4 regions of the Mesobacillus sp. ABV4_180 genome follow, and region 1 is predicted to be linked to each of the others. Evidence: riboswitches for the same ligand, from Rfam matches in the RefSeq annotation. Region 1 holds a riboswitch; each other region holds the start of a gene.
The links. Region 1 has a riboswitch for thiamine pyrophosphate ahead of thiM (hydroxyethylthiazole kinase). Riboswitches for the same ligand answer to the same signal wherever they lie in the genome.

Region 1 (7,983 bases):
AATGAGGGCTGATCTGGGCCTGCAATGCTTTTACCTCAGCTTCCTTGGCGAGCTGGTAGGCTTTATCTGCCTCGGCGATTTCAAGCTGATTGCTGAGAAGATTGCTGAGGCCGGATATGAGCTCAATGACGATATTTGTGATTTCTTTTTCCGATTTAAAATAAAACTTCAGCGTTCCAATCGTTTCATCGCGCAGCTTTAACGGCGCGATGACCGCAGCTCCAAGCGGGCAGTTTTGCTGACGGCAATGGATTGTCTCATCGTTCGCGATCACGAGCTTGCCCATTTTCAGCACATCTCTGGTAATCTGTGTTTGAATCGGACTGCTTGAGCGGTGGTGATCGTCGCCAATTCCGATATGGGCAAGAATACCGGTCTGGTTCGTCATCGCCACGGCGCTTGTCTGTACCTCATTGTGGAGGATCTGGCAGACTGCCCGTGCAGAGTCAGGATTGATCCCTTTACGCAAGTATGCGAGGGTCTGGTCGGCAATCCGAAGTGTTTTCTGCGCCAGCATGGCACCGGCTTTCTCCTCTTCAGAAACAACGTTTTTTATCACCATTAAGAATAATGCTGAACCGAGACCGTTCGCCACGATCATTGGGACTCCGATAATCTCGACAAGCGTCATGGCTTTATCATAAGGCTTCGCCATTAATAGGATGATCAACATTTGGACGGTTTCCGCGATGGCTCCGACCATGAAGGCAGTCGTCAGATTGACGTATTTCTTTTTTTGAAACCTGCCGGCAATAATTCCGGCCACAATGGCGGCAAGACCGCAGGCGAGCGCGGTAAAACCGCCAAGAGTGAAACGATGGAAACCGGCAATGATTCCCGCCCCGATCCCGACTTTATACCCGCCAAGCAATCCGGCGATGACAATGCCAATCACACGAGAGTTGGCGATCGCCTCATCTGAAGCCAGGTCAGCCGCCCAGCGGTTGAACTGGAGTGTATCGGTATTGAAGCTCATGCCCGAATAAGTTCCAATAATCCCGAAAAAACCGAAGAAAACAATCGCCAAATATTGCTGGCGCCGGTTCAGGGAATCATGGTAAATCAAACCCCGGAAAAAGCGGAATCTAGTTAAAATGAATGCAATTGTCACAATGATGCCGAGCCGCTCCAGCATCGTAATCAGTAATTCGAACATAGCCGTACACCTCAGGATGTGTTTGTATCCATTTTAATTGAACGTATGGGGAAAAAAAAGATATTAAGATATGCTTTCAATTTTTGGTATATAATGATAAAAAAATGTCTGGGCGGTGTTGGGATGAATCTAAAACAAGTAATGGCAAAGCTTGAGGAAATGGGTTCGGAGCAAACAAAGCAAACACTGATTCGCCATGGAGCGAGTGAACCATTTTACGGTGTCAGGGTTGGGGATTTAAAAAAACTGGTCAAAACGGTGAAAAAGGATCAGGAACTAGCCTATGCTTTGTACGAAACAGGCAATAGTGATGCAATGTATTTAGCCGGATTGTCCATCAACCCAAAACTGATTTCTAAAAAAACTTTACAGAATTGGGCGGAAAAGGCCTACTGGTATATGCTTGCTGAATATACGGTTGCTGGCGTTGCAGCGGAGAGTCCGTTTGCTCATGAGCTGGCTGTGGAGTGGATGCAGTCCGATAAAGAAATGATTGCGACTTGTGGATGGAGTACATATTCGAATTATGTATCAATTACACCAGATGAGGAATTGGATCTTGAGGAAATCAAAAACTTTTTACATCAAGTTGAAAGCACCATTCATCATGAGAAGAATCGAGTCCGGTATGTGATGAACAGCTTTGTAATCTCCGTAGGTGCTTATTTTGAGGCATTGCACGATGAAGCGAGAGAAGTTGCTGGGAAAATTGGAAAGGTCCATGTCGATGTCGGGCAGACAGCCTGCAAAGTACCGGTCGCTGCTGATTATATCAAGAAAGTCGCTGGCCTGAACAAGGTTGGTGCAAAGCGAAAGACGTGTATATGTTAACTCGAAGCCTGGTTGATGGCAACCAGGCTTCGTTTCATTTATGAATCCTAATTTGAATTGTATTCTTTAATAGATATCAATATTACCACTTGAAACGTCAGCGTTAATCTCATATTTTCCGCTTCCATGCTTTCCGCGAAGGCGGTTATCGGATTCGTCTTTATTTTCAAGCGGGAAATCGCTCGATAGGTCTCCGCTGCTTATTTTTCCGTTCAACGTAAAATCGGCATCATCAGGCAAATCCAGTTCGATTTTGCCTGAACTTACGTTTAGGTTAACGTCATCTGTCAATCGGTCCATCTGGATTTCCAGCTCACCTGAGGATACATCGGCATCAAGTTTTCCCGAGAAATTTTCTACTTCGACGCTTCCGGAGCTGACTTCGAAAATGCCTGAATCAGCAACAATTGAATGCATCTCAACTTCGCCTGATGAACTTTGGTGCTCAAGTGTTTCAACATCGAAATTTTCCAATATGATGCTTCCTGAACCGATATTAAGTGCCAGGTCCCTTAATTTCATAGGTTCATCTGCAGAGGCTCCTTTAAAAACAACCTCACCAGAGCCAAGCTCAATATTCATATCTTTTTCATAGTCTTCAGGAATATAGACAGTCAGTGTAGTCTTATCCATCTCAAACCAGTTAAACCAGAAGAAACCTTTTCGTTTAACCGCAACTTCGATTTCATCGCCATGCCGATCAACTTTAACCGACCCTTTGCCTTTTAATTCGGCACGGATATCATCTCGGTCCTCTGGCACGATCAGCGTCTCGACACTGGAAATATCAATTGAAATATTTTCAGTTTGCTTGCTCACCTTCTCAGCGTCTTCTGTTTTCGAAAGGTTAATTCCGCTGCCGTCGAGCATGTAATTCAACACGATATAAGCACCGGTAATCACCAAAAAGATTATTAAAATTCGTTTAATCATTGTTAAATCTCCTCTCAATCAATTTCTATATACAGAATAAGGCAAATCATTCCTCTCCCCAATGCACCACGGAATTAATTCAGGATACGACTTGAGGCTGATTTTATTCTAGTCGCAGAAAAGCCAGATTCCGTTCGTTGCGGAATCTGGCTTCTTGTTAGTTAATTAAGCTTTCGCTTCAAATAGTTTAGCGATTTCCACGATTGTTTCTACGGATTTGAGCATATTATCCACAGAGATGTATTCGAATCTGCCGTGGAAGTTCTCACCGCCTGTAAATATATTTGGAGTCGGCAGTCCCATATAGCTTAGCTGCGATCCATCAGTTCCTCCGCGAATCGGTTTGACGATTGGTTTGATTCCGAGGTTTTCCATTGCCTCGTAAGCAATGTCGACGATTTCCTTAACAGGCACGATTTTATCCTTCATGTTGTAGTACTGGTCGTTCATTTCAAGTTCAACACGGTATTCACCGTATAGAAGTCGTAGTTCATTGGTGATTTTCTGCATTAAATCCTTTCGCACCTGGAAGCTATCACGGTCAAAGTCGCGAATGATATAGTGCAGCGTTGTTTCCTCTACATCACCATGTATGGAACTGAGGTGAAAGAAGCCCTCATATCCTTCGGTGTGCTCTGGTGCTTCTTCGGCAGGGAGCTTGCTGTTGAACTCCATCGCAATTTTAGCTGAGTTCACCATTTTTCCTTTTGCCGTGCCAGGGTGGACATTCTTGCCTTTGAAAGTCAGCTTTGCACCCGCTGCGTTAAAGCTTTCATACTCAAGCTCACCAAGCGGGCCGCCATCCACGGTATAAGCGAATTTCGCACCGAAAGCCTCAACATCAAACTTATGCGGTCCTCTGCCAATTTCTTCATCCGGCGTAAAAGCAACACGGATTTTTCCATGTTTGATTTCAGGATGGTTGATCAAATAAGCCATCGCCGTCATGATTTCTGCAATTCCAGCCTTGTTATCCGCACCAAGGAGTGTCGTCCCATCAGTCGTAATCAAGGTGTGTCCTTCATATTGAGGAAGCTCTGGGAAATCCGCCGGAGAAAGGATGATATTCAATTCCTTATTCAGGATGATTTGATTGCCATCGAAATTTTCAACCACCTGTGGATTGACATTTTTGCCGGTAAAATCGGTCGCCGTATCCACGTGGGCAAGGAAACCAATCGTTGGCACCTCTTTCTCAGTATTGGCAGGAAGTGTCGCCATCACATAACCATTCTCATCAATCGTCACATCTTCCATGCCAATCATTTTCAGTTCTTCTACAAGCATATTGGCAAGAGTAATCTGGCCATGTGTAGAAGGGCATGTTTCACTATTTTCATTTGATTGTGTGTCTACTTTTACGTATGTGGTAAATCGCTCAATAATCTCGTTTTTCAATTCCCTTCAACTCCCATTCGTATGTATATTTTCATATTAGCATAGAATTTTAAGAAGACCATTTTAAAAAGAATGAAAATTCCAATTTCTGCATCCGGGATGCTGTATAATAAGATTAAAGGAGACAGGGGTATGGGATATTTACTCACGGCAATTGTTCTGTTTGTAGTTTTCTATTCTATTTTTAAAAAAATCCGTTCGGGAAGATTACCGGAAAACCACTACACTCCATTTGACGATCTTGCTGAGGGAAAGGTCGAAAAAGTAAAAGACGAAAAATAAATGGATTTTTATTTTTCACTTTACATATATAAATCTTAAAGCTACGATTAAACTAATTGAATATTCGTTGTACTACTAGGGGTGCCCTGTTGCGGGCTGAGAGAAAAACGCCATGTTTTTTAACCCTTCGGACCTGATCTGGGTAATACCAGCGTAGGAAAGTAGTAAGAGATGTTTTTCTTACATTGCTTTTAAGCCAGGTCCATTTTGTGGATCTGGCTTTTTTATATTCAAAGGAGGTTTTGAGAATGGATAAAAAAGAAATTGCCAGTTTTTTAGAAAGAGTTCGCAGAGAGAAACCGCTTGTTCACAACATTACAAATGTCGTGGTCACTAATTTCACGGCCAATGGCTTGCTGGCACTGGGGGCATCGCCTGTGATGGCTTATGCACATGAAGAAGTTGCCGAAATGGCGAGCATGGCTGGAAGTCTTGTCCTCAACATCGGGACGTTGAAGCCGGATGTGGTTGAAGCAATGGTGATTGCCGGAAAGTCCGCTAATGAGAAGGGAGTTCCCATCATTCTTGACCCAGTTGGTGCAGGAGCGACAGCTTATCGGACCGAAACAGCAAAAACGGTGATGGAAGAATTAGAGATTTCGATTGTCAGGGGGAATGCGTCAGAGATTGCTAATGTTGCCGGTGAACACTGGAGTATCAGGGGTGTTGATGCGGGTGAATCCAGTGGCAATGTATTTGAGCTTGCCATTTCCGCCGCACAAAAGTTGAAGACGGTTGTCGTGTTAACTGGAAAAGACGACATCATTACGGATGGGCAATCAGCCATTGTTGTCCATAATGGGCACCCAATGCTCACGAAAGTGACGGGAACCGGATGCCTGCTTACATCTGTCATTGGTGCTTTTGCTGCTGTTGAAAGAAATTTTCTCAAGGCAGCATCTGCCGCAGTGGCAATATACGGCGCAGCAGCGGAAATGGCCGCTGAGAAATGTGCCGCACAAGGCCCAGGGAGCTTCCAGGCTGAGTTTCTGAACCAGCTGTACCTGATTAATAAAGAAGATCTTAATAGTAAAATTTCAATCAATCTGCAGGAGGTAAATTGAGATGAAAAAGGCTTTGACAATCGCGGGATCTGATAGCGGGGGCGGTGCCGGAATTCAGGCAGACTTAAAAACCTTTCAGGAACTGAATGTGTTTGGGATGTCGGCTTTGACAGCTGTAACTGCCCAAAATACTCTTGGAGTCCAGGCCGTCTTTCCGATGGAAGCAGAAGCTGTCGCCAAACAAATTCAATCAATTGGAGAGGATATGGGGACGGACGCTTTGAAGACAGGGATGCTCTTCAATGCAGAGATCATTGAAGCGGCAGCGGAAAAAATAAAATTATTCAGCTGGGAGAAGGTCGTGGTGGACCCCGTCATGATCGCTAAAGGTGGAGCGCCGTTGCTACAGCAGGCTGCTGTCTCAACGATGAAAAGTCAGTTGCTGCCGCTCTGCCTCGTCATTACCCCGAATATTCCTGAAGCTGAAGTATTGACTGGAATGTCAATCAGAAATCTGGAGGGGAAAAAGGAAGCAGCAAGAAAAATCCATGCCCTGGGAGCGAAAAATGTCATCATAAAAGGCGGTCATGACGAGGACGAGGTTGAATCCGTCGATATCCTTTTTGACGGTACAGGATTTTCATCTTTCTCATCACCGAGGATCCCTACAATGAACACTCATGGAACTGGCTGCACTTTTTCCGCAGCGATTACTGCACAGCTTGCAAAAGGTTTTTCGGTCCATGATGCAGCAGCTGCAGCAAAGGAATTTATCCACGCGGCAATCGCTAATCCGCTCACAATCGGAAATGGCCATGGGCCTACGAACCACTGGGCCTTTAATAGAAAAAGAGAAAGTGAGGCAGAATCATGGCGAGAATCAGTCCCGAACAAATGAAGAGTTTGCTAAAAGTATATTTTATTGCTGGCAGCACGAATTGTTTGAAAGAACCGGGATCAGTGATAGAAGAGGCAGCTAGAGGTGGCATCACTCTTTTTCAGTATCGTGAGAAGGGGGCTGGCTGCCTTGAGGGAAAGGCAAAGCACGAGCTTGGAAAGAGGCTTCAGCGGATTTGCAAGGAAGACGGTATTCCGTTCATCGTGAATGACGATATTGACCTGGCACTTGAGCTCGATGCCGATGGAGTCCATATTGGCCAGGAGGATGAGAATGCATCAGAAGTGCGCAATAAAATAGGCGATAAAATCCTTGGTGTATCTGTCCACAATTTAAAGGAAGCAGAACAAGCCAGGGGAGCGGGAGCAGACTATTTCGGAGTTGGTCCGATTTTTCCCACGACAACCAAGATGGACACCAGGGATGTCCAGGGTACGGCACTGGTCGAGGAGCTGAAAGGTTTTGGAATACCGATTGTCGGCATAGGCGGCATTAATGCAGATAATGCTGCTATAGTGATGGAAGCAGGTGCTGATGGCGTTTCAGTCATTACCGCCATCAGCCATTCAGACAATGTTCAAAGTGCTGCGGCCAAATTAAGAGAAAAAATCTTTTATTAAATGGAGGTTAAAATGAGGAACACACAAAAATTGACCATTACTGCCATGATGATGGCTATTGGTACCTTGACTAGCCATATGTTGTATATTCCACTTGGGATTGTAAAAGTATTTCCGGTGCAGCACTTCATCAATGTACTTTCTGCTGTCCTGCTTGGCCCTTATTACGCAGTTGCCCAGGCTTTTGGCATTTCGCTGCTCAGGAATTTAATGGGAACGGGATCCGTCTTCGCTTTTCCGGGCAGCATGATTGGTGCACTGCTGGCAGCTTACTTTTATAAAAAGACGGAGAAAATGGGTTTTGCATTTGCGGGAGAGGTAGTTGGTACAGGAATTATAGGAGCAATTGCCTGTTATCCAATCGCCGTGCTGTTTTTAGGCAAGGATGCAGCTTTGTTTGGCCTGGTGCCGGCATTTCTTGCAAGTTCAATTGCAGGTGCGGCAATAGGTTTCATACTTTTGAAGGCATTCATGAAGAGTTCGGCAGGCAGTCTGGAGATCAGCAGCAGGCAGTAACATGGAAATGATTTCATCCTGTTCTCTAAAGCTGGAAATAAGAGGTGTCCTCCTATATGATTATAAATAGAATCATATATACCAGCTGAAAAGGGTGACATTTTTGAGCATAGAGAACAAGCTTGGATTGGTAGTGGACGTGGAGACAACCGGATTGGGTCCGGATTCAGATGAAATAATAGAACTGGCAGTGAAGCTGTTTTCTTTCCGTGAAGAAACAGGGGAGATTATCGATATCCTGGATGAGGACTCCTACTTGAGGGAGCCGCTTTCGAAGTCGGCCCAGAGCAATTATGACAGGGCGTACCGAATTCATGGGATATCGTATGAAATGGTCCGCGGAAA
Region 2 (7,983 bases), 190 kb from region 1:
ATTGCTTGAGCAGGTGCTCTGGATGGAGCAGGATGCACATTTTCCTTCCTTTGATTTTTTGATGAACCGGTAGAAGGACCATGCTGCATATCCGAAAATAATTCCGCCGATTAGAATGTTCGCTAACATAACTTCATCCTCCTTCCCAGATCAGCTAAGACCAAAAAGCTTGCCTCCCTGATAAATGGCTAAAGACAAAAGATAAGCGATCACTAGAGCATATCCTATTGAAAAGGCTGTCCAGCGTTTAGAGCCCGTTTCCTTGTAAATGGTAGCTGTTGTCGCAAGGCATGGGATATAAAGCAGGATGAAAACCATGAAACTGTATGCTGACAGCGGAGTGTAATGAGATGCCATCAATCCTTGCAAGCTTGCTTCATCAGGTACAAAATAAATGATATTCATTGTGGAAATAATGGCCTCTTTCGCCAGGAATCCTGTAAAAAGAGAGGCGCTTGCCTGCCAGGTGCCGAAGCCTATAGGTGCTAATAATGGTGCAATAATACCTCCAAGCCCAGCTAGGTAACTGTCATCCATGCTTACATTCAAACCTTCCGGGCCGGCATAGGCGAGCAGCCAGATCAGGACCGAGCCAGCAAATATAAATGTACCCGCTTTTTTTACGAATCCTTTTCCTTTATCCCACGTGCTCCTCCACAGCGCTCTCGCTTGAGGCAACCTGTAAGGTGGCAGCTCAATTACAAAGAGGGATGTTTCTCCCTTTAATAAGGTTTTTGAGAATACCTTTGCTAGAATGAGCGCGACCACGATTCCGAGCACATACAAACTTAAAACGATAAGAGCTTTATGCTGCAAGAAAAAAGCTCCGACAAATAAAGCATAGACCGGCAGACGGGCTGAACATGACATTAAGGGAGTCAGCAGGATTGTCATCAGTCTCTCCTTTGGTGTTTCGATGGTCCTTGCAGCCATGATGCCTGGCACATTGCAGCCAAAACCTATCATCATTGGGATGAATGCCTTTCCATTCAATCCTACTGATTCCATCAGGCGGTCCATTACGAGAGCGACCCTTGCCATATATCCAGAGTCTTCCAGCAGTGATATGAAGAAAAATAAAATGAAGATCTGCGGGACAAAAAAGAGCACTCCGCCAACTCCGGCAATGATTCCATCAAGAACCAAATCTTTTATAAATGGAGATGTGCCTGCAGATGAAAGCGCAGCAGTAATCCCTGAAGTTATCGGACCAGATAAAAACGAATCCAATATGTCAGATAACGGAAAGCCCAGCCAGTCAAAGGTGAGCATGAACATGATGTACATCAGGAATAGAAAGAGCGGGATACCTATGAATTGATTCGTGACGATCCTATCTACCTTTTCGGTCAAAGGCACTTTTTCACCTTCCATCCTGGTGGCAGATACTGCAACAATCCTCTCTGCTACTTCGCTGCGTTTCTGGTGGATTACCCGGTCTAGCATTTGAGTTTCTCCTGTTTGCTGTGCATGGGATGCAGAAACACTCAGAATCAATGCTTCGATTTCTTCTGGAGGCAGATATTTTTCAAGATAGCTTTTTACATAGGGATTCCCCTCGAACAACTGGAGAGCCAGCCAGCGTGCAGGTTGTTCTGTACGTCCATCCAACATGGTGCCTAGCTTCAGGATGCCCTCTTCAATCGCATTTCCGTAGTATACAAGATTGTTCTTTCTCTTTCCGCTAAAATCGCCTGTTACCATCTCCGCAAGCTCTGTGCAGCCTTTACCGGATCTTGCAACCACCGGAGCAACCCCAACTCCCAGCGCTGCGGCAAGCTTTTCAATATCGATTTGAAGTCCCCTGTTTTTTGCTACGTCAATCATATTTAAACCAATTATGACAGGAGCACCATATTCTAATAGTTGCAAGGTAAGATGAAGGTTTCTCCTTAGCTGGGATGCGTCGAGGATGTTTAGTAATTTTTCAAAGTGTTCATTAAGGAAGAAGTTCGTGACGACACCTTCATCCTTTGAGAGTGGATTAAGAGTATAAACACCAGGAAGGTCAATCAGCTGGCCTTTTCCATTCTTGAACTGCCCGATTTTTTTCTCGACTGTGACGCCGCTCCAGTTGCCTACATATTCATAGGATCCTGTTAAATTATTAAACAATGAAGTTTTACCCGTATTGGGATTACCGATGATCGCAATATTCATCATAACCGCTCCACTTCGATTCTTAGTGCTTCTTTGCGGCGGATCCCGATGCACTGTCCGCAGGATTCAACCATCACAGGACCACCGAATGGCAGGATGCATTTCACACATACTTCAGAACCCTCAGCGATACCCAAATCGAGCAATCTCCTCCTGACAAATTTATCAGCACCTGCAATATTCATGATCCGGCCTTTTTCACCAGTCTTTAATTTTCCCAGCATAGCCATCACCTTTTTTATTTCATAATATTTGTGAAAAAGTAGAAACTTTCTAAATGAGAATGATTCTCTTTATTAAAACAATAATTCCTTACTTTTACTGTGATTTAAGTCACAGAACACCCTTGATTTACATCCACTTAGTGCAAAATCCATACAATTGACATATTTTTAAAAATTGCGCAGGTATAGAATGCAAAAAAAAGAAGAGCCAGTGAGCTCTCCTCGTTTTCTTCCTAGATTGTTTTTTTGCTTACAGGAGTGGATTTAACCATTCTGTAAGGGGCGTAACCAATGACAAGAATGATAATAATTGCGCTTAAAATCATACTTGGAAGCATGTAGGTGCCGTTGTAGATGATCGAATAAAGCCATGCTGGCTGTCCTTCTGGCGCCCATACTCCAAAGAAAATCCAGCCAGAAAAGAAGTGAGCGACGAACCGCAGCATGCTGCCGATCAATGTTCCGGCTAAAACCAGCCCCATCCATTTTTTCTTATAGCCATTTTGGATGCTCCCTTTTATTTGTCCAGCAAAAATGCCAGCCAGCCCAAGAACCGAAAAGGCTACGAGGTAATCGATGATTCCCTGTACTGGATGATAAATTTGCGAGAAGCCAAGGATGAACTGCAAAAGTCCAAGCAGAAGGCCCGTCAAGGCTCCTCCCTTTACTCCCCATCGGAATGCCATAATGAATACAGGTACCATCGCAATCGATACTGAACCGCCCTGCGGCCAGATCCTTGAAAATAAAAATCCTGAAAACAAGTCCAACAAATAAGCCAGAGCGGAAAATACCGCAACTTCCACTAAAAACAACGTCTGCTTTTGCTTCATTTCTATTCCTCCTTCTTTTCAGAATGAGGTCCGTTTTCAACACGCCTTTTCTGCTTCAGAAACAAAAAAAGCAATCTGGGATCGATGCAGGATTCCCGAGATTGCTTTCCTATCGCATCCACATTCCTACGCTAGCATTAACTAACAGGTTCAAAGGGTAAGAACTCGTCCGCTCACTCTCAGCTGCACTTGGCAGCTCCCCTTGTGGTTATTATTTAATTTCTACACTATGAATATACTATTTCTTTTTAAGAATAACAAGCACAAATCTTTTCAGCCCCAAAAGTGGCAATAGTGTCGATTCCCGATTGGCACATCTTAAAAAAATGCGACTTTTGTCATATTTTTAGCTATTCGACTGCTTTCACCGCATCTTCTTAATATTCGACAAAGGGATTTCTCCATTTCCCTCGAATCCTTATACGGAATAGAATAACTGGGGGACTTAATAAAATGCTGCCAATTACGGAGAACCGATTGCTTAGCTTCCTGACTAGTGAAAAAGAAAACCTTATTGCCGACTGGAATGAAAATATATTAGTATCCGAAGATGACCCGTATAAAGAAAAAGTAAGCAAGAACGCCGAAGAAATGTACGCTATCATTCTTTCTGTTTTTTCAAAGTCAAATGAAGAACTGGAGGAACATCTGCAAAAGCTTGCATTCATGGTGGGAGACGAACGGGTGAGGGCGGAAATTAATATTGGCGACTTTGTTTATAATGTTAACTCTGGACGCTCTATCGTTTACAGGCACTTGCATAAATTAAACATGGAGTGGAAAGACCTGCAGGATACGATTGACCGGATTAATTACTGCTTTGACACTTTCCTGTACTACGCTGTTTCTTATTATAATGAACAAAAAAATAAGATTATCGAGGAAAAAAATCAGTTCATCGATTCAACCCATAAGGACAGATTGACATTGCTGGGGCAAATGACTTCAAGCTTCATCCATGAATTCCGCAATCCATTGACCTCCATCCAGGGCTTTATCCAGCTCCTGAGATCGGAACATGAGGATATGAAGTATCTTGACATCATTTCAAGTGAATTGGAACAGCTGAATTTCCGAATATCACAGTTTTTGCTCCTGTCCAAAAAGGAACTCATCGGAAAAGAAAAAGACCTATTCTCATTGAATAAAATGATAGATGAAGTCTTGAATTTCCTGTACCCAAGCATCCTCGACACGAATGTGAGGATTATCAAGGATGTAGCGGATGATATGGACCTGTACGGCTACTCAGACGAAATCCGCCAGGTTCTCATCAATATCATCTTTAATGCAATCGATGTCCTAAGCCAGTATCGCGCCGATCCAAAGATTGAAATTAAAGGATTTTTCGTGAATGACACCCATATAAAAATCGAGATTTCAAACAATGGCCCTGTCATACCAGACCATCTGCTAAAGACGATCTTCGAGCCATTCGTCACCACAAAAACGCTCGGAACCGGACTTGGTTTGTTTGTCTGCAGGGAAATCATCGAAAAGCATAAAGGGATTCTTGCCTGTTCATCGGAACCTGAAAAAACGTCTTTTATTATGCTGCTGCCTCTTACGGGAAATGAGAGTTAGTTCATTTTTTGATCTTCAAATTAATATTGGGCTTGACCGGCCACATAACAAAGACCCAGCTTACCAACAGCTGGGTCTTTTTTGTTTTATTCGGAATACTCCAGTGAACGGTTGTTCGCCACACTTTTGACTTTCGTTTTTTCTGTTCTTACAATATGCTTTTTCTCGGACTCAGCAACGATGACAGCACATGCTGCATCGCCGGTAATATTGACCGCTGTTCGGGCCATATCCAGTAGACGATCGATACCGAGGATTAAGCCGATACCTTCAACTGGAAGCCCGACTGATTGAAGCACCATCGCAAGCATGATCAAGCCGACTCCCGGAACACCTGCGGTCCCAATGCTCGCCAGCACGGCCGTTAATACAACCGTTAATAGCTCACTCATCGAAAGGTCCACACCATATACCTGTGCGATAAAAATGGTCGCAACCCCTTGCATGATTGCTGTCCCATCCATATTGATCGTTGCGCCAAGCGGCTGGACAAAGCTGCTCACTGATTCAGGAACGCGCAGATTCTTTTGTGCGGTTTCCATGGATACAGGGAGTGTGGCGTTACTGCTCGATGTACTGAATGCAACCCCCATCGCTGGAGAGAATTGCTTGAAGAACCAGAACGGATTCTTCTTTCCCAGCAAGTATACACTGGATCCATAAGTGACGAGCGCATGTACAACCAGAGCGAGTACAACGACAAGCATATATACCCCCATCGCTTTGATTGCTTGGATTCCCTGGCTTCCAATTGCCGTTGCAATAAGGCCAAAGGTTCCGTATGGAGCAAATTTCATCACTAGTCCCACTAGATACATCATAATATCATTGCCCTGTTCAATTAGGTGCAATACCCCTTTTGTCTTTTCTCCAAGGGCTGTTAACGCGATTCCAATGAATAAAGCAAACACAATAACTTGCAGCATATTGCCAGTTGTCAGTGCTTCAAACGGGTTTACGGGAATAAGATTTAAGAAAGTTTCGCTTACCGGCGGAGCCTTTTCAGCCTTGAATTCTGCACCGCTTGTATCGAACTGTCCCATCAATCCGGGCTTAATCAAATAGGCCAGAGCAAGACCAATGATAATGGCAATGGCTGTCGTTGCTAAAAAGTAACTTACCGTCTTAAAGCCTATCCTGCCGAGCTTCTTTGGATCCCCTAATCCGGCAGTTCCGAGAATGATCGAAAACAAGACAATCGGCACGACCAGCATACTGATTAAATTGATGAAGGTCTTGCCAAGCGGCGTAAATAGAAATTTATCTAAAATAGAAAACAAATCGGGTGAAAAGATGTTTAAAATCAGTCCTGTCAAGGCACCAAGACCAAGACCAATCAAAATCTTTGTAGTTAATTTCATAATTTTCCTCCCAGATTAAAAAAGTGTAAAAAACATCGTAGTGATTTATTCCCTCATTTCTTTTAGATAAACGCTGAAAATTTTAATGGCTGAAAATACCAGAAGAGGATTTCAGGAGGTTACTATGCTGTCTATAAAGGTTGATTCCGAAATTGAACTGCGGAATTTTGAGCTTCAGGAAGCCGGGGAACTATTCTGGCTGGTGGATTCGAACAGGCACTACTTACGTCAATGGCTGCCCTGGGTTGATTCCATGCGTACTCAAGAACAATTTTATTCAGTAATCCAAATATGGCAGAAAAATTTATATGAAAGGAGTGGCTTTCATTTTGCTATCAAGTACAGAGGAATCCTTGCAGGAACGGTCAGTCTCCATGCAATTGACTGGAATAATTCCATTGCATGCATCGGCTACTATTTATCTAAAAAAATGCAAGGGAGGGGTATAACATCGAGGGCTGTAAAGGCAGTAATCAAACATGCTTTTTTTGATCTGCAGCTTAACCGGATCGAAATACGCTGCGGAAAATACAACCATAAAAGCAGGGCCATTCCGGAAAAAATGGGTTTTATTCAAGAGGGAGTCATACGGGATGGTGAATATTTAAACGGAGCCTTCCATGATTTGATTGTTTACGGCCTTCTTGCAAGAGAGTGGGGATGATTGCATCCAGCATGCCCCAATAAGCAGTTGCTGATCATCTTACCTGCAGTGAATTGAGAGTGATACGAACTGCTAACTACGTGATGCACTTTAACGTTGAGCCTACTTCTCACCGGGCAGAAAAATGGTGAATGTTGTTCCTTCAGAACTAGAATCAACCTTTATTTTGCCTCCATGCTCCTGAATGATCTTATAGCAAATCATCAATCCGAGGCCGTTGCCATTTTCTTTCGTGGTGAAAAATGGTTTGCCGATCTTGTCCAAATCTTCTGCGGGAATCCCTTTTCCTGTATCAGCAATGGTGATTACCAGGTCATTCTCCACCCTTTTTAGTCCAACCGTAATTTCACCTGGAAAATCCATCGCGTCGATGGCATTCATCAGCAAATTAACAAAAACCTGCTTGATTTTATTCCCATCACAAAGAAACCTTCCATCCTCCAGACTTGAATGTTTGGAAATGTCGATACATTTCTTCGCTGCCTCTGCCATCAGCAAAGTGATTGCGTGATCAGCCAAATCATTGATGTCGAATGAATCTAAGTCAGACTTATGCGGCTTTGCCATAAGCATCAGTTCCTTTGAGACTGACTCCATCCGTTTGATTTCCTCTTCCATGATCGCTAAATAACCATGGTTCAATTCGTGCCCTGACTTCATAAGCTGGATGAAACCTTTAAGGCTCGTCAAAGGATTTTTAATTTCATGTGCGATACCGGCAGCCAATTGGCCAACTACATTGAGTTTTTCATATTCCAGGATGAAATGTTCAGCTTTGATTTTCGCAGAAACATCGCTAGTTACTGAAATCAATTCGAATGGTTGATTCGTATCTGGATGCCGAATGATTGAGATTTGCGAACTAACCCATATGTAAACTCCATCTTTTCGCTTGAGACGATAAGTAAGGCAGCAAATTTCCTCTCCTGCAGGCATAGCAATATTCGCTATTCGTTTATAGTCCTCTCCGTGAACGAATAATGTGTAAAGTCTGCCTACCAATTCTGCAGGTTCATAACCGAGCATAGAGGTGACAGAAGGCGAAACATACTTAATAAGCCCTTCTGGAGTACGCTTGCAAATAAAATCCATGGAAGGTTCGACCCATATTTTCTCACCAGTCATCTCCAAATTATTCAATTTACCTTGCAAGCTGG
Region 3 (7,983 bases), 2.9 Mb from region 1:
CTATGCCCTTCCTAATGCTGAAGTCATGATCCACCAGCCACTTGGCGGTGCTCAGGGACAGGCGACAGAAATTGAAATCGCTGCGAAGCGCATCCTTTTCCTTCGTGAAAAGCTTAATACGATTCTTTCAGAGCGCACTGGCCAGCCGCTTGATGTCATCGCGAAAGACACTGACCGCGATAATTTCATGACTGCTGAACGTGCGAAGGAATATGGTCTTGTTGACCAAATCATCACTCGCAATGTACTAGAAGAAAAGAAAGATAAATAAACAGATTAAAAACTCGCTCCTGAGTGCCAGGAGCGAGTTTTTTAGTGGAAATTCTAGTTTTCCTTCTGGATATATTCAGCCAGCTTTTCCAAAGCTTCGTCTTCGTCATTTCCGTCTGCAATCAAGTTAACGGATGCGCCTGCGCTTACGGCAAGGCTCATCAGTCCCATGATGCTCTTTGCGTTTACTTTCTTTCCGTCTTTCTCAAGGAAAATATCAGACGAGAACCGGTTTGCTTCCTGTACGAACAATGCTGCCGGACGAGCTTGTAAACCTGTTTTGAGCTTGACTTGCACTTGTCTTTCGACCATTTGTGTTTTCCTCCTCTAACCCTCTATTTATTGATGATCTGGCCGGCACGCAGTTTTTCTGCTATCTCATCTATTTTCCGGAGCCGGTGATTGATTCCTGATTTACTGATTGTTCCGCCTGTTACCATCTCGCCCAATTCCTTCAGAGTAACATCCTGGTAATCGACCCGAAGTTGGGCTATTTCCCTCAATTTATCCGGTAAAATGTGAAGGCCTACCGAATCGCGAATATATCGGATGTTTTCAACCTGCCTAAGGGCCGCCCCGATCGTCTTGTTCAAGTTTGCTGTTTCACAATTGACCAGTCGGTTTACTGAGTTTCTCATATCACGTACAATCCGGATATCCTCGAATCTTAACAGCGCGTTGATCGCGCCTACGATATTCAAAAACTCGGTGATTTTTTCTGCTTCTTTTAAATATGTGATAAAACCTTTTTTCCGCTCAAGCGTTTTGCTGTTCAGGCCAAAGGTATTCATCAATTCACATAATGAGTCATTATGCTCCTGGTACATAGAGGCTATTTCAAGATGATAGGAAGATGTCTCCGGATTGTTGACAGACCCTCCTGCCAGGAATGCGCCTCTAAGGTAAGAACGCTTACAACATTTCTTCTTCACCAATTCTGGCGAAATTTCATGAATGATTTCAAAGCCTTCTCCTAAAATCTTTAAATCCTCCAGAATTTCTCTGGCTGATTCCTTCAAGCGGACAATATAAACATTATTCTTTTTCAGCCTCATCTTTTTGCGCACCAGCAGTTCCACCTGGACCTGATAGCTTTTCTTGATCAAAGTATAGATGCGCCTTGCAATTGCGGCATTTTCAGTCTGTATGTCTACGATGAGTTTGCGATTTGAGAAGGAAAGGGAACCATTCATCCGGATCAAAGCGGACAGTTCCGCGATTGCGCAGCAGCCCTTCACGTCAATATTCGTGAGTTCCTTTTTTGTTTCCGAAGCGAACGACACCTTCTCACCCCCTAATTTGTATAGCGCAGCAACCTGATTTATTTAAAAGCTTCGACGATATTTATACTGGTCCGAAAGAAGACAAACGCTTGCATCCTCTATTTACGCGTTATATCTCTTTTTGGTTTCATTTAAAATCATAGAATATAAAATTTCTGCTACTTTTTTTGTATCGTGCCTGATGACATTGCCCTCGAGTTCAGCGATTTCCTCCTGGACAACCTCAACCCCAAGGGACATCAGCATATCAAGATCAAAATGAACAGGCTGGGCAAGCTCCTCCTTGTATCTGAGCTCGACATCCGGCGGGATGGTTTCGCTGTTAACAAGGATTGTATCAATAAAAGCACAATCTACATGGTCATAGATTGCTTTTATATGGTCACTGGCAGCAAAGTCATGTGTCTCTCCTGCCTGCGTCATCAGGTTGCAAATATACACTTTTCGCCCCTGGGCCTTGCATACTTCATTCCCCAGTTTTTTAACTAGAAGGTTTGGCAGGATGCTCGTATATAAGCTTCCTGGACCAATGACAATCAAATCAGCCTCCCTGATTGCCTGGAGCGTTTCCGGAAGCGGCTTGACACCTTCAGGATTGAGGAATACCCTCTTGATCCTTTTACCCGAGTAAGGAATTTTCGATTCGCCCCTGACAATGCTGTTATCCTCCATTACCGCATTCAGCATGACACTTCTGTTCGCTGCCGGGAGCACCTTGCCGCGCACATTCAGGACCTTGCTCATTTCCTGGATGGCATGGACGAAGTTACCGGTAATCGATGTCATTGCCGCAAGAATCAGGTTCCCAAGAGAATGGCCGGACAATTCATTAGAAGTATTGAACCGGTGCTGGAACATCTCTTCAATCAACGGCTCCACGTCTGACAGTGCAGCAAGGACATTTCGGATATCACCAGGCGGAGGAATATGCATATCCTCCCTAAGCCTGCCTGAACTTCCGCCATCATCGGCAACTGTCACGATCGCGGTGATATCAACAGGGTATTTCTTCAGGCCGCGAAGAAGGACTGGCAAGCCGGTTCCTCCCCCGATGATGACGATTCTTGGCTGTCGGTCCGTCATCATGTGGTCTGTCCCTTCCTTTTTTCAATATCCCGGTGTGTCACACGAGTATGATAGTCCTTCTCGAAAAACTTGGCGATATGTTCAGCAAGTGCAACAGAGCGATGCTGTCCGCCTGTGCAGCCGATGGCGATGATCAGTTGGGCCTTGCCTTCTCGCTTGTAATGCGGAAGCATGAAGCTCAAAAGGTCCGTCACCTTTTCAAGGAACTTGGTCGTTTCGTTCCATTTCAAAACATATGTCGACACATCTTCATCAAGACCTGTTTTTGGACGCATATGATCAATATAGTGCGGATTCGGCAAAAAGCGCACATCGAAAACTAAATCAGCATCGATCGGAATTCCATGCTTGAATCCGAAAGACATCACATTTACGGTGAAAATGGTCTTTTTATTGACTGAAAACTCCTCAAGGATTTTCTCACGAAGCTCCTTCGGTTTCATGTCAGTTGTTTTATAGATGATTTGTGCTCTGCCCTTCAGCTCTTCCAGAAGCTCGCGCTCAAGCTGAATGCCTTCAAGCGGAAGTCCGGATGGAGCCAGCGGGTGTGAACGCCTTGTTTCTTTATAACGGCGCACAAGCGTTGAATCATCAGCGTCAAGAAACAATACCTGCGGTGCAACCCATGAAGTTTCAGCCAAATCATCAAGCGCTTTAAACAGCGAGTCAAAAAACTCACGGCCGCGCAAATCCATGCCAAGTGCGACTTTATTCATTTTATTGCCTGATTCCTTCATTAGCTCAAGGAATTTCGGCAGCAATGTTGGCGGCAGATTATCCACGCAGAAAAATCCTAAATCCTCAAAACTCTGGATCGCGACGGTCTTTCCAGCGCCAGACATCCCTGTAATAATCACGAGCTGGGTATCAGTAGTTGAACCGGTACTCATTTCTCTTTCCCCCTGAAAATGAAGTTTAATACGATATCAATTAGGATCGAGCCTGTAGTTGATCAGCTCAAAATCCGGTGTATAAGTAAAGGTTCCGTAGATAATACCCTGTCCATGGACCATATAATCCAGGATATGATAATCGCCTGCAGCCATCGGAAGATCTTTGATGGTATCGAGGTCATGCCAGGATATCGTTCCTTCCTCCGATTCATCAAGGTTGATTCCATCCGCTGCAGTAGCGTAAAAAGTGAACATCATCCACTCGGACACCACTTGATCGTCTTCTTTGATGACAAACGTGAAAATCCCTTTAATCTGCGGGTTTCTCAAGTATATGCCCGTTTCTTCGCGGAATTCCCTGACACAGGAATCCTTCACGGTTTCTCCTGGTTCCATTTTCCCGCCCGGAGCCACCCACCAATTGCGGCGCGGCTTTTGCAGCAGTAAAATTTTTTTATCTTTTACCAAAACACAATTCGTCACGCGCTGCATCGATTCCACCTCTTCAAATATACATACGTGCCCAATCACATACCTTCATGTTTTAGACACTGAAGCTGGACATTTTGCTATAACTGCTTTTGATGAAAACGCTGTAAGCTAATATAAAAGCAGTGCTCAATGCGAAAACAGCCATTGATCATACGCCGAACTTTTATTCTTTCCATTATACTATTTTTAGATTTTCGCCACAATGAATACAAAGATGATATTTTTGTTAAGGATTGTCAATTAGAAGTATGGTCGACTAGGAGAGGTGTTATAATCCCTGGAAGCAGCCTGTTTCACTTTTATGTAAAAAAAGAAGCACAGGATAACCTGTGCCGTCAAAGGATTATATTTTTAAAAGGGGGTCAATTTCTACTTCTATAATACCCCATGATTGTTTCACTACTGTTACAGAAGAATTAATATCTAATTACGTTTTGTTAATTTATGCCGAGACATGCTGTTTTTACCAATTAATTTCTGACAGATTCAGCAGTCCATAAAAATTATGCGTTTGCTTTTAATTCTTCAACGAGCTCTTCGACATAATGCTGTGCGTTCTGGGCTGCGATACTGCCATCACCCGTTGCTGTAACAATTTGTCGAAGTGTTTTTTCACGAATATCACCAGCTGCGAAGATGCCCGGAACTTTCGTTTCCATTTGCTCGTTCGTTTCGATGTAGCCGTTGCCGTTTGTGATTCCAAGGCCTTCGAACGGCTTCGTCAGCGGAACCATTCCAATATAAATGAAAACACCGTCAGCCGCGAATTCTTTTTCTTCGCCATCTTGTGTGGAAACAAGTGTCACGCTGCCAACCTTTCCGTCCCCATTGATTTGCTTGACAGTATGGTTCCAGATGAAATCAATCTTGTCATTGGCAAATGCACGGTCTTGAAGGATTTTTTGCGCGCGAAGCTCATCGCGTCGGTGAACGATCGTCACTTTTGAAGCGAAACGGGTCAGATATACACCCTCTTCAACCGCAGAGTCTCCGCCGCCGACTACCACAAGTTCTTTTCCTTTAAAGAATGCACCGTCACAAACTGCACAGTAAGAAACGCCGCGGCCCCCGAGCTCCTGTTCGCCAGGAACGCCAAGCTTCTTGTACTCAGCACCTGCAGAGATGATGATCGAGCGTGCTTTATATTCTTTGTTTCCAGCCTTGATCGTTTTATATTCTTTGCCGTCGATGACTTCCTTTACATCACCGTAAGCATATTCCGCACCGAATTTTTTTGCGTGGTCGAACATCTTGGTCGAAAGTTCCGGTCCCAGGATGTGGTCGAAGCCAGGGTAGTTTTCAACTTCCTCTGTATTAGCCATCTGTCCGCCCGGTACGCCGCGCTCAAGCATCAGCGTCGACAAGTTCGCACGTGATGTATAAACAGCTGCCGTCATCCCTGCCGGACCCGCACCGATGATAATGACGTCATAAATTTTCTCTTCTGACATGGTGTACAACTCCTTTGAATATCATAATCCGCAATCATTTTCGGTTTTCATTCGAAAATAGTATTTCCTGCCTAAACATATCCTATAAAACAGGAAGCATATAGTCCAAAAATATGCTTGAAAAATGATCGTGTTCACTTATTTGCCAAAAATGGTTTGATGGACAGGATCTGTTTAAAATATTGACATAAATACGCAGGATGTTATGATGATTTACAAATAAACACTTATAATGCAAATCTGCTAGGGGAGCCTTTTGCTAAGGCTGAGATTAAAGTGAAACTTTAAGACCCTTTGAACCTGATCTGGATCATACCAGCGTAGGGAAGTGGAGTATCTGGAGCTTATCGATTTTACTTGCTGCCAATACGACCACTTTCTGCCTGCAGAAAGTGGTTTTTTTATTGGAAAAAAGTATCCTTCAACCTGAGGATGCTGAAATCTAAGGAGGTTTTTTCATGTCCAGTTTTACACAGATCATTCGTCAAGAAGCAAACAAGATTTGGGAGGCAAATTTCAACCACCCTTTCGTACAGGGAATCGCCGATGGAACATTATCACTTGAAAGCTTTCATTATTATGTCTTGCAGGATTCTTATTACCTTTCCCACTTCGCTCGTATCCAGTCGATTGCTGCTTCACGCGCGGAGGATTTGGCTACAACATCCAGAATGGCTGCCCATGCCCAGGGTACATATCAGGCTGAGCTTGGCTTACACGAGAAATTTATAGGACAGCTTGGGGTCACAAAGGAAGAGTTGCAAAGCTTTGAACCCGCACCGACAGCCTATGCATATACCTCCCACCTTTACCGGGTGGCCGCATCAGGAAGTCTTGGTGAAATCATTGCCGCCATTCTGCCTTGCTACTGGATTTACTATGAGATTGGAGAAAAGCTTAAGAATGCAACGCCAGAAACCACGATCTACCAGGAATGGATCTCGGCCTATGGAAGCGACTGGTTTGGCGATCTTGTGAAAGAGCAGCTCAATCTTTTGGATAAACTGGCAGAGAGCTCATCGGAAAATGAAAGAGAAAAAATGAAACAGCATTTTTTGATTAGCAGCCATTACGAGCTGCAATTCTGGGAAATGGCCTACACGCTTGAAGGGTGGGAAATCAACGATTACAAAGCCCTCGTAAGGTAAGCTGGGAAATTTTCATGCCAGGGGAATAAAGCGTACAGGTCACAAGAGAAATAGAGTTATTGTCGAAGTACAAAAAAAGGCCAGCCCTTCTGCCAATCAGATGGGCTAGCCTTTATTTTACATGCTGTCTTCTTCCTGAAGGAACTCGTTTGCCAAATTAATATATTTGGATAGCGTGGAGACAGACAATCCGTATTTTTTCGCGACTGCCTGTTTGGATGTCTTGATATTTCTTAGCTTATCCCAGAGATAGTCAACTGCCGCAGCCCATGCTTTCTTGTTTTTGAAGTCATAGCCTGCTTTCGCTGCCTGCTCGAATACTGAAAACCACATAATGTAGACGCCAGCTTCATTTTTGCTGATTGGCCGGTGGTGGTCGTACAGGAGCTTAGCCGTTTCATGCGCGCCTTTGACCTCCTCTTTCCTGCTGTTCAACTTGCCTGATGCCAGGTAGGAAAGATACGATTTTTCCATTTCCGTCATTTTATCTGTGGATTTATCCGCTTCGAGTATTTCTTTCTTTTTTGCGGACACAGATGTAAGGAAAAGGGCAAATAGACGCTCTTCCGGATAATCACTGTTCAGCTGGTTCAGGATGGCAGATACCTGGGTTTCGAACTTCACGCCTGGTTGATCAGCCCAAGGTTCCATGCCTTCTTTTTCCGGACTGAACTCGAGTACCTTTTTCCACACTAAACGTGCTGTATTTTCCCTGCCGGTAAAATAAGACGCGTGAGCCAGCCAGTAATAGAATGCTCCGTCGCCTTCAAAGCCTGATTTTTGCAGCTTCTTCAGCCATCTGTAAGCCAGTTCGTATTCGCCGACAAGCGCAAAGGTTGCGCCAAGCTTGAACTGATGCTCAACATGGATTGGATGTATTTTTTCTAAGGAGTCCTTTAAATCCTGGCCTTCCTTATCGTGACCCTGGTAATGCGCAAAAACAAGGGCATTGCACAATGCGTGCAGATTGCCTGGGTTCTGCTCGAATACATCATTCAGGATGTCACGAGCCTTAACCGTCTCACCAAGGTAAAAATAAGCCAGCGCGAGATTATTGTAAGCCGACCAGTATTCTGGATACTCTTCGATGACTTCCTGGAAAATCTCAATCGCCTTCGGAAACTCACCGGATTCGAGGTGATTTCTTGCTTCCTCCTGCTTGATGATCAAGTCATCCTCTTCGTAATAATCCTCATCCATTTCTTCCGCCTCAAGCGTCAGAAGCTCAAGAAGGTCGTTCGCATCTTCAGCAAACTCCCCGTCTTCATTCAATTCCAAGTATAAGTTCGCATGCCTGAAAGCATCCCGAAATAATCCCATATGAGCATAGTTATTCGCTAAGAAATAATGGCTCTCCGCC
Region 4 (7,983 bases), 420 kb from region 1:
AATGAACCATATACATCTGAGTGCTCATCGTCTGACATTTTTTGCCCAATAGTGATATGAGGGACGAAATTGTATTCCTGTCCGCCGTCAAACGCAGAATTTAGCTCATGGTGAAGCTTATCTAATTCTTCCGGAGATTCAACTTTTAAATAAATGACATTATTGACAGGCTTAAATGATCCAATTCTAGTAATTTTAATATTAACTGGGTCAAAATTCTTGGCGATCGTGTAAATTTTGCTGGCGATTTCTTTTATTTCTTCTTCTGTTGCCTCGAATGCAGCCTTTAAAGTCAGGTGCGGCGGAATCAAAGCATAATGCGGGTCATAGCGTCTTCTTAATGAATTTGCGTAATCCTGGACTTTCTTCGATGGAAAAATGACAATACCAAATTTCATCTCAATACCCCCGTTTCAGTTGTGTAGTGCTATATAGATTAATTGTAAAAAAACGAAATTATGATTTATCATTCATTATAACAAATTTTCTAAATATATAGTATAAAGACGCACTGTTTATATTATGTCCTTTTTGACTACTTTTCCCAAACCCAGATTAAAGTTTTACAACAGTGCTGAATTTTTTGCGGGTTTTTACGAAAACATCAGTTTAATGGCACGCTTCAAATCAGGCTGCCAGTAAGTCCATGTATGGTCTCCGTTGAATTCTTCATAAAAATAAGAATACCCATTTCCTTTAAAAATGCCCGAAAGCTCCCTGTTAGGGGTAAGGAAATCTTTGTTTGTGGAAGAAGTTGTTTTTACTTCAGTTTCCTTTTCGCCGACAGTATGATAAATATTCAATAATTCAGGCTGGCTGAAGTTTTTCACGGCAGTCAGCACATCGTCATTCACATATGGGGACTGCAGCAGCACTCTTCCGAATGTGTGTGGGTATTGAAGCGCTGCCAACAGGGATACAGTCGCTGCGAGTGAGTCGCCGATCAAAGCCCGTCCCATTCCCATTTGATAGGTTGGGTATTGCTCATCTAAGTAAGGAACTAACTCGTGAGCGAGAAAACGGATATAGGCTTGATGCTGTTCGCCTTTCGGGTGATACTTTCTCCGTCTGTCCTCAACAGATACATAGGGAATACCGACAATGATGACGTTTTCAATTTCCTTTTTTCCAAGAAGTTCGTCAGCGATTCGCCCGATTCTTCCCAACTGGAAGTAATCGCGGCCATCCTGTGCAATCAACAGAGAATATTTATATAGAGGAGAATAGTTTGCCGGCAAATATACCAGCATCGTTACTTCTTCTCCCAACTCCTTGCTTTGCAGTGTGATTTCTTCAATTTTGCCAATTGGATAATTCATTTACTTACCTCCAAATCGATCAATCTGCAATGTAATCTCTTGCCGTCAAAACGATTTTAGCATATGTATTTTGAAAAAGCTTTTACGGCAATCTATTTGTAGAGATTCACTATGATTTAGTAAGCAAGTAACTTGTTTGACAATTGTGTGAAGTCATATGTTAAGATTATGATGAACAATTCTATATCAATAAGGGGGAATTCTGATGAAAAAAAGAAAATTTCTTTTGTTCACTGCATTGATGCTAGTGCTTTCTATGGTTCTTGCAGCATGTGGTGGCGGCTCTGATGAAAAGGGCGGCGAAGGGGAATCAGGAGAAAAACCGAAATTCATGAGCATCCTTACTGGTGGGACAGGTGGTACATACTTCCCGTTGGGCGGAGCATTTGCAAACATTGTCTCTGAGGCAACTGGTATTGATACAAATGCTGAAACAACAGGAGCTTCTGCAGAAAATATGCAGAGCATCAAAGACAACAAAGGTGAAATTGCATTCACACAAACAGATATCGCTTCCTATGCTACTGAAGGAAAGCTGATGTTTGACGGAAATGCGATTGACAATATCAAGGCAATTGGTACGCTATACCCTGAAACGATTCAGATCGTTACAACTGAAAAATCAGGAATTAAAACAGTTGAAGACCTTAAAGGCAAGAAAGTATCAATCGGTGCACCTGGATCTGGTACTGCAGCGAACGCTGAACAAATCCTTGAAGTATACGGTATGTCACTGGATGACATCCAAAAGCAGGATTTAAGCTTTGATGAATCAGTAAATGGCATTAAAGATGGCAATATTGATGCTGCATTCGTAACAGCTGGACATCCGACTGCTGCTGTTGAAGAACTTTCAGCAACAGAAAAAGTTGTGATCGTTCCTGTAGACGCTGACAAAGCGGATGAACTAATTAAAAAGTATCCTTACTATGCAAAAGAAGTAGTGCCTTCTGGAACTTACAAATTAGGTTCTGATGTGCCAACAGTAGCTGTTCTTGCGATGCTTGTAGTAAAAGCAGATCTTTCAGATGATGTTGTCTACGATATCACTAAGGCGATCTTCGAAAACCTTGATCAGGTACAACACGCTAAAGCAAAGCAAATCAAGGCTGAAAATGCTTTGAATGGTGTAGGTATTGATGTACATCCAGGAGCTCAGAAGTACTTTGACGAAAAGGGAATCAAAGCTGCTGAGTAATAGGCAAAACGTGGCCGGACAAAATCCTTAAGGGGATTTTGCCCGGTCAATTCATATTCGGGAATGATTTTGCACTCCGGCGAGTTCCCCGAAAGGACAGACCGAACTCATACACGGTCTTTTTTACTGAATAAATATCAAACCTCAATGATAGTCATTGTACAGGCGAGGCAGAATCAATGAAATTATTTAAGACAAAAACCATGATCTTCGTTCTGTTGCTCCTCATTATTTTTATCGTAATAATCTCAATGTATATTCCTTATAGACAAGCACTTGTTTTTCTTCAACCTGAAAGAGATAATATATTCTGCTATGTTCCTATTGCTCCGGGTGAAACATTTAAGATAAAGTATAAGCATTCTATCCACCTCTCGGACGTCATCGAAAGCTATCGAGTGACTGACCAAAATGACATTCAGCAATATGAACTGGAATATGAAGATTTTGCGATTGGTATGCCTTCAGATGTTGCTGAGGGTGAGAAGTTCGAGATGCAGAATGGAAGATACTATATTAAGAATATGGACAGAAGGTTTGAGCATTTTGACCTGCGGGTTGGCAAGGTCAGGGCAAATCATACATTTGTCCAAGGTAAGGTATCCTTTCCGCTTGTCCAGGTTATCGAACCAGGTACGAGAGTGAGGATTGAAGTGAAAAAAATTAATTTTATTCAGCAGATGAAGGGAGTGAACATCCTTGAGCATGAAAAATGAAACTTTAACAGAACAGGAACAGCAGGAACTGCTTGAAAAATACGATCCTGAAGCTGCCTCAAGGAAATTGAAGGGGATAATGGGCACGATTGCATTTGTAATGTTGCTGTCATTCTCATTGTTTCAGTTGTACACATCGATATTCGGAGTTTTAACTGCTCAGCTGCAAAGATCCATTCACTTAGGGTTTGCACTGGCATTGATCTTTATATTATTCCCTGCACGAAAGAAAGACAGGGTACATAATAAAGTCGCCTGGTATGATATTTTGTTGGCCCTTATTGCGGTTGCAGTCGGTGCTTATTGGCCATTAATGATCGATGAATTGGTAAACCGGGTAGGCAGGCTTACTCCGATGGACTTTTATATTGGATTGGCCGCTGTAGTGCTTGTACTTGAAGCAACCAGGAGAACGGTTGGACTTCCTATAACTATTATTGCGATACTGTTTATGGTATATGGCTTATATGGCCCATACATGCCAGGATTCCTTGCACATAGAGGACTTGAATTAGACAGCTTAATCCAGACGATGTTCTTCACTACGGAAGGTATTTTAGGAACGCCATTGGGTGTATCCTCTACATTCATTTTCTTGTTCTTATTATTTGGAGCATTCCTTGTAAAAACAGGTGTAGGCCAATACTTTAATGATCTTGCTGTATCCATTGCAGGAAAAAGAGTAGGTGGTCCAGCAAAGGTAGCGATTTTTTCAAGTGCCCTTCAAGGAACGATCAGCGGCAGTTCTGTAGCTAACGTTGTGACGTCCGGATCCTTTACGATCCCGATGATGAAAAAACTTGGTTACCGAAAAGAGTTTGCTGGTGCCGTAGAAGCATCGGCATCCACCGGCGGTCAGTTAATGCCGCCAATCATGGGTGCGGCAGCATTCTTGATGGTAGAGTTCATTGGCGGTGGAATCACTTATTGGGATATTGCAAAGGCTGCAGCAATTCCAGCACTTCTTTATTTCACAGGAATCTGGATCATGACACATTTTGAAGCAAAACGTGTTGGTCTTCGTGGATTGAAGGATGAGGAAATGCCTGATCGCAAAGAAGTGCTGGCAAAGATTTATTTGCTGCTTCCAATATTAGCGGTAATTGTCCTGATGGTTAGCGGCATGAGTGTTATGCGGGCAGCTCTCTGGAGTATTCTTATCACAGTTTTAGTCAGTGCAATTAAGAAAGAAACACGGATTGGTTTCAGGGATATGATTGACGCGCTTGTTGATGGTGCCCGCACGGCGTTAGGAGTTGCGGCTGCTACTGCTGCGGCTGGTATCATTGTGGGTGTCGTAACAAAAACAGGATTGGGCTTAAAGCTCGCCAATGGATTATTGGATCTGGCCGGCGGACATTTACTTCTTACCCTGGTGTTTACGATGATTGCATCCTTGATATTGGGCATGGGGTCCCCGACAACAGCGAACTATGTCATTACTTCAACAATCGCTGCACCGGCAATCATTTTACTTGGAGTACCTGATCTATCTGCCCATTTATTCGTGTTCTATTTTGGAATCATTGCGGATATAACACCTCCAGTTGCCCTGGCGGCATTTGCGGCGGCAGGTGTATCTGGCGGTGAACCAATAAAGACCGGCGTAAACTCGGCAAAGCTGGCAATTGCAGCGTTCATTATTCCATATATGTTCGTGTTGTCTCCAGAATTGTTAATGATTGATACTACATGGTATTACTTAATTTGGGTAGTGTTTACAGCACTTGCTGGAATGATGTTGATTGGTGCAGGGATTATTGGTTTCTGGCTGAGGAAGTTGTTCTGGTATGAGAGAATCATTGGGGTTGTAAGTGGTTTGATGCTGATCTACCCTGAAAAAATTACCGATATTATCGGCCTTGGTTCTTTTGTTTTAATCATTGCTTTGCAATTATTAATCAAGAGAAACGATACGCCTGAGCCGAACACAGCAAGCTAATAAGCTTTTTAGAAGTCCTCAAATCGGGGGCTTCTTTTTTTAGCTTGTTTTGAGGAATTTTCGCTTTTCTGGCATGACGGAAAGGATGTTTTCAACTTTGAATAACCGTTCATCATTTCTAAGGAAACAAAATGCTTTAAAATAACTGCCGCGAATTTCTTTTACAATGATTCTTCGTTGAGTAATCTGATTATTTGCAGCTAGATAAATCATCTCCACAGGGAGCTTTTCTTTTAATGATTTTGTTAGCAGCTTATTCATGTGTGTTCACCTCCCAAATTCTATATTCTTATTATACCCAAACATTTGTTCCTTATTCAATATTTTTTAGAACGAATGTTCGTATAGTTTTCGCGTTGGAAATTAATGTTATAATGAACTTAATGGGGGGATTTTGATGGAGAGTGAAATGCTACGAATTTTTGATGACCAGGGGAATCCACTGGGGACGGCAACGCGTTCTGAAGTACATAAAAAAGGACACTGGCATGAAACTTTTCATTGTTGGTTTACCGAGAGGGTTGGCGGAAAGGACTATCTTGTTTATCAAATCCGCAGCTCGGATAAAAAAGACTATCCCGATTTATTGGACATAACAGCGGCGGGACATATTTTAGCGCATGAAACCAAATTGGACGGCTTACGGGAAGTGGAAGAGGAGCTGGGAGTAAAATTATCATTCGTGGACATTGTTTCACTTGGAGTAATCAAAGGTTCTCTTGTCAGTGCTGATTTCATAGATAAAGAGCTATGCCATGTGTATGTATATAATCAGCATGTCCCAAATGAATCTTATCACCTTCAAGAAGAGGAAGTTTCCGGAATAGTGAAAGCTAGCCTGGACGACATTGAAAAACTCTGGTTTGGGGATACAAAAGAAATCAGTGTCGAAGGATTTCAGATTGATGATTGTGGTGCAAAAAAATTACTTAGTAGAATAGTCTCTAAAAAAGATTTTGTTCTCCATGAGGATGCCTATATTAATAGAGTGATCCAGGCAATAAGAAGTTTAGGAGAAGATAAAATTGAGATGTTATAAAATTATTGACAATGCAACCATTCCAGTATATATTAATAAATGTCCTCACCAAAAAGGACAAACTCAATAACGATTCCTTAGCTCAGCTGGGAGAGCGCTACCTTGACAGGGTAGAGGTCGCTGGTTCGAACCCAGTAGGAATCATACATTAAGAAGCTTCAATCCTTCCTTGGATTGAAGTTTTTTTGTTCTGAAATGCAATTATTCTAGACGAATCAAAAAAACTTCTATATATTTAAGATGACAATTGGAGAATAGGAAATGTAGGGGAGCCGGTGGTGCCGGCTGAGAAAGTATCCAGAGATGCTGACCCTTTAACCTGATCTGGCTAGTACCAGCGTAGGGAACATCTTCTGATAGACGTGTATTCGTTTATTATGGATTTTTTCGTGCGCCTGGGATTTCCCGGGCGCATTTTTTATTATGTGAAAATCAATTCTTATTCCAGCCTTCTTTTCCAGCTTCATTGTCAATTAAATTAGAGAAGAGGGAAAGTTATGAGGAAATTTGCAAGTTTGATAACGATGTTTTTCTTGGTATTGAGCATGGCGGCCTGCTCATCCAGCGAGTCGTCGGCTGAGAAGGAAAAATCACTGAAGAAGGTATCGATTGTACTTGATTGGACGCCCAATACGAACCATACGGGCATTTATGTGGCAAAGGAAAAAGGGTTTTTTGAAAAGAATGGCCTGGATGTAGATATTATCATGCCGGGTGAAGCAGGAGCGGACCAGATTGTCGCATCGGGCAAATCAGAATTTGGTGTGAGCTACCAGGAGGGAATTACTCAGGCAAGGATCCAGGGAATCCCTATCGTTTCATTGGCTGCGGTCATCCAGCACAATACATCGGGATTTGCTTCCCCAAAAGCAAAAAATATTGCTTCTCCTAAGGATTTTGAAGGGAAAACCTATGGCGGATGGGGATCACCGATCGAAAAAGAAGTCATCAGTTCATTAATGAAACAGGATGATGCTGATGTGGAGAAAGTGAAAATTGTCAACATGGGCGATTCTGATTTTTTCACTGCAGTGAAGCGTGATATTGATTTTGCCTGGATTTATTATGGCTGGACGGGTGTCGAAGCTGAGCTCCGTAATGAGCCAATCAATATGGTGTACCTGACCGATTATTCAAATAAATTGGATTACTACACGCCTGTCATCAGCACAAATGAAGAGATGATCAAAAATGATCCGCAAACCGTTAAAGCATTCATGGCTGCGCTTACGGAGGGATATGGATTTGCGATTGAACATCCAGAGGATAGTGCGGAAATCCTGCTAAAGGCAGTACCGGATTTGGACGAAGAGCTTGTAAAAAAGAGCCAGGAGTGGCTTTCTCCCAAATATCAGGATGATGCAGGGCGATGGGGAGAACAGAAGCTTGAGGTTTGGGAGAACTACAGTGAGTGGATGTTTGACCACGGTCTTCTCGAGAAAGAATTGGATGCTGAAAAAGCTTTTACAAACGAATTTTTACCTGAATAAGGAGGAGTTACGAATGGCAAATTCTCTTGTAAGTGTACAAATCATCCCTAAGGCTGCAACAACGGAAGAAGTCATTAGAATGGTGGATGAAGCAATCAAAATCATTGATGCCTCTGGTGTGAAATTTGAAGTCCATCCGCTTGAAACGACAATGGAAGGAAACCTGGAGCAATTATTAAATGTGATTGCCGAGATGAATAAAAAAATGGTCGAACTTGGCTCGCCAAATGTCATTTCCCAGGTAAAAATCCTTTATCAGCCAGAAGGAATCACTATGGA

Region 2: linked by a shared signal. The riboswitch ahead of thiT (energy-coupled thiamine transporter ThiT) and the one ahead of thiM (hydroxyethylthiazole kinase) in region 1 are both predicted to bind thiamine pyrophosphate.
Region 3: linked by a shared signal. The riboswitch ahead of tenA (thiaminase II) and the one ahead of thiM (hydroxyethylthiazole kinase) in region 1 are both predicted to bind thiamine pyrophosphate.
Region 4: linked by a shared signal. The riboswitch ahead of ACXAEA_RS17120 (ABC transporter substrate-binding protein) and the one ahead of thiM (hydroxyethylthiazole kinase) in region 1 are both predicted to bind thiamine pyrophosphate.

What each region holds. Positions count from the first base shown of each region.
Region 1 covers NZ_JBSWTJ010000001.1:3,758,486-3,766,468, reverse strand. The annotation lists gene ACXAEA_RS19215 (LytS/YhcK type 5TM receptor domain-containing protein) at 1-1,156, opposite strand, end outside; gene ACXAEA_RS19210 (DNA alkylation repair protein) at 1,280-1,987, shown strand; gene liaG (LiaG family protein) at 2,054-2,920, opposite strand; gene pepT (peptidase T) at 3,086-4,318, opposite strand; gene ACXAEA_RS19195 (hypothetical protein) at 4,451-4,600, shown strand; TPP riboswitch at 4,668-4,777, shown strand; gene thiM (hydroxyethylthiazole kinase) at 4,849-5,664, shown strand; gene thiD (bifunctional hydroxymethylpyrimidine kinase/phosphomethylpyrimidine kinase) at 5,666-6,502, shown strand; gene thiE (thiamine phosphate synthase) at 6,475-7,122, shown strand; gene thiW (energy coupling factor transporter S component ThiW) at 7,135-7,638, shown strand; gene ACXAEA_RS19170 (exonuclease domain-containing protein) at 7,742-7,983, shown strand, end outside.
Region 2 covers NZ_JBSWTJ010000001.1:3,567,749-3,575,731, forward strand. The annotation lists gene ACXAEA_RS18245 (FeoB-associated Cys-rich membrane protein) at 1-129, opposite strand, end outside; gene feoB (ferrous iron transport protein B) at 151-2,163, opposite strand; gene ACXAEA_RS18255 (FeoA family protein) at 2,160-2,384, opposite strand; gene thiT (energy-coupled thiamine transporter ThiT) at 2,618-3,217, opposite strand; TPP riboswitch at 3,324-3,430, opposite strand; gene ACXAEA_RS18265 (histidine kinase N-terminal domain-containing protein) at 3,671-4,801, shown strand; gene ACXAEA_RS18270 (dicarboxylate/amino acid:cation symporter) at 4,888-6,162, opposite strand; gene ACXAEA_RS18275 (GNAT family N-acetyltransferase) at 6,287-6,826, shown strand; gene ACXAEA_RS18280 (ATP-binding protein) at 6,929-7,983, opposite strand, start outside.
Region 3 covers NZ_JBSWTJ010000001.1:828,544-836,526, reverse strand. The annotation lists gene clpP (ATP-dependent Clp endopeptidase proteolytic subunit ClpP) at 1-271, shown strand, start outside; gene ACXAEA_RS04090 (HPr family phosphocarrier protein) at 325-582, opposite strand; gene whiA (DNA-binding protein WhiA) at 606-1,553, opposite strand; gene ACXAEA_RS04080 (gluconeogenesis factor YvcK family protein) at 1,656-2,639, opposite strand; gene rapZ (RNase adapter RapZ) at 2,636-3,529, opposite strand; gene ACXAEA_RS04070 (NUDIX hydrolase) at 3,566-4,024, opposite strand; gene trxB (thioredoxin-disulfide reductase) at 4,528-5,475, opposite strand; TPP riboswitch at 5,711-5,819, shown strand; gene tenA (thiaminase II) at 5,934-6,623, shown strand; gene ACXAEA_RS04055 (tetratricopeptide repeat protein) at 6,741-7,983, opposite strand, start outside.
Region 4 covers NZ_JBSWTJ010000001.1:3,338,489-3,346,471, reverse strand. The annotation lists gene ACXAEA_RS17160 (YjcG family protein) at 1-398, opposite strand, end outside; gene ACXAEA_RS17155 (alpha/beta hydrolase) at 594-1,319, opposite strand; gene ACXAEA_RS17150 (TAXI family TRAP transporter solute-binding subunit) at 1,525-2,517, shown strand; gene ACXAEA_RS17145 (DUF1850 domain-containing protein) at 2,697-3,233, shown strand; gene ACXAEA_RS17140 (TRAP transporter permease) at 3,223-5,175, shown strand; gene ACXAEA_RS17135 (hypothetical protein) at 5,215-5,436, opposite strand; gene ACXAEA_RS17130 (NUDIX hydrolase) at 5,573-6,214, shown strand; tRNA gene ACXAEA_RS17125 (tRNA-Val) at 6,286-6,358, shown strand; TPP riboswitch at 6,470-6,577, shown strand; gene ACXAEA_RS17120 (ABC transporter substrate-binding protein) at 6,760-7,704, shown strand; gene ACXAEA_RS17115 (thiamine-binding protein) at 7,718-7,983, shown strand, end outside.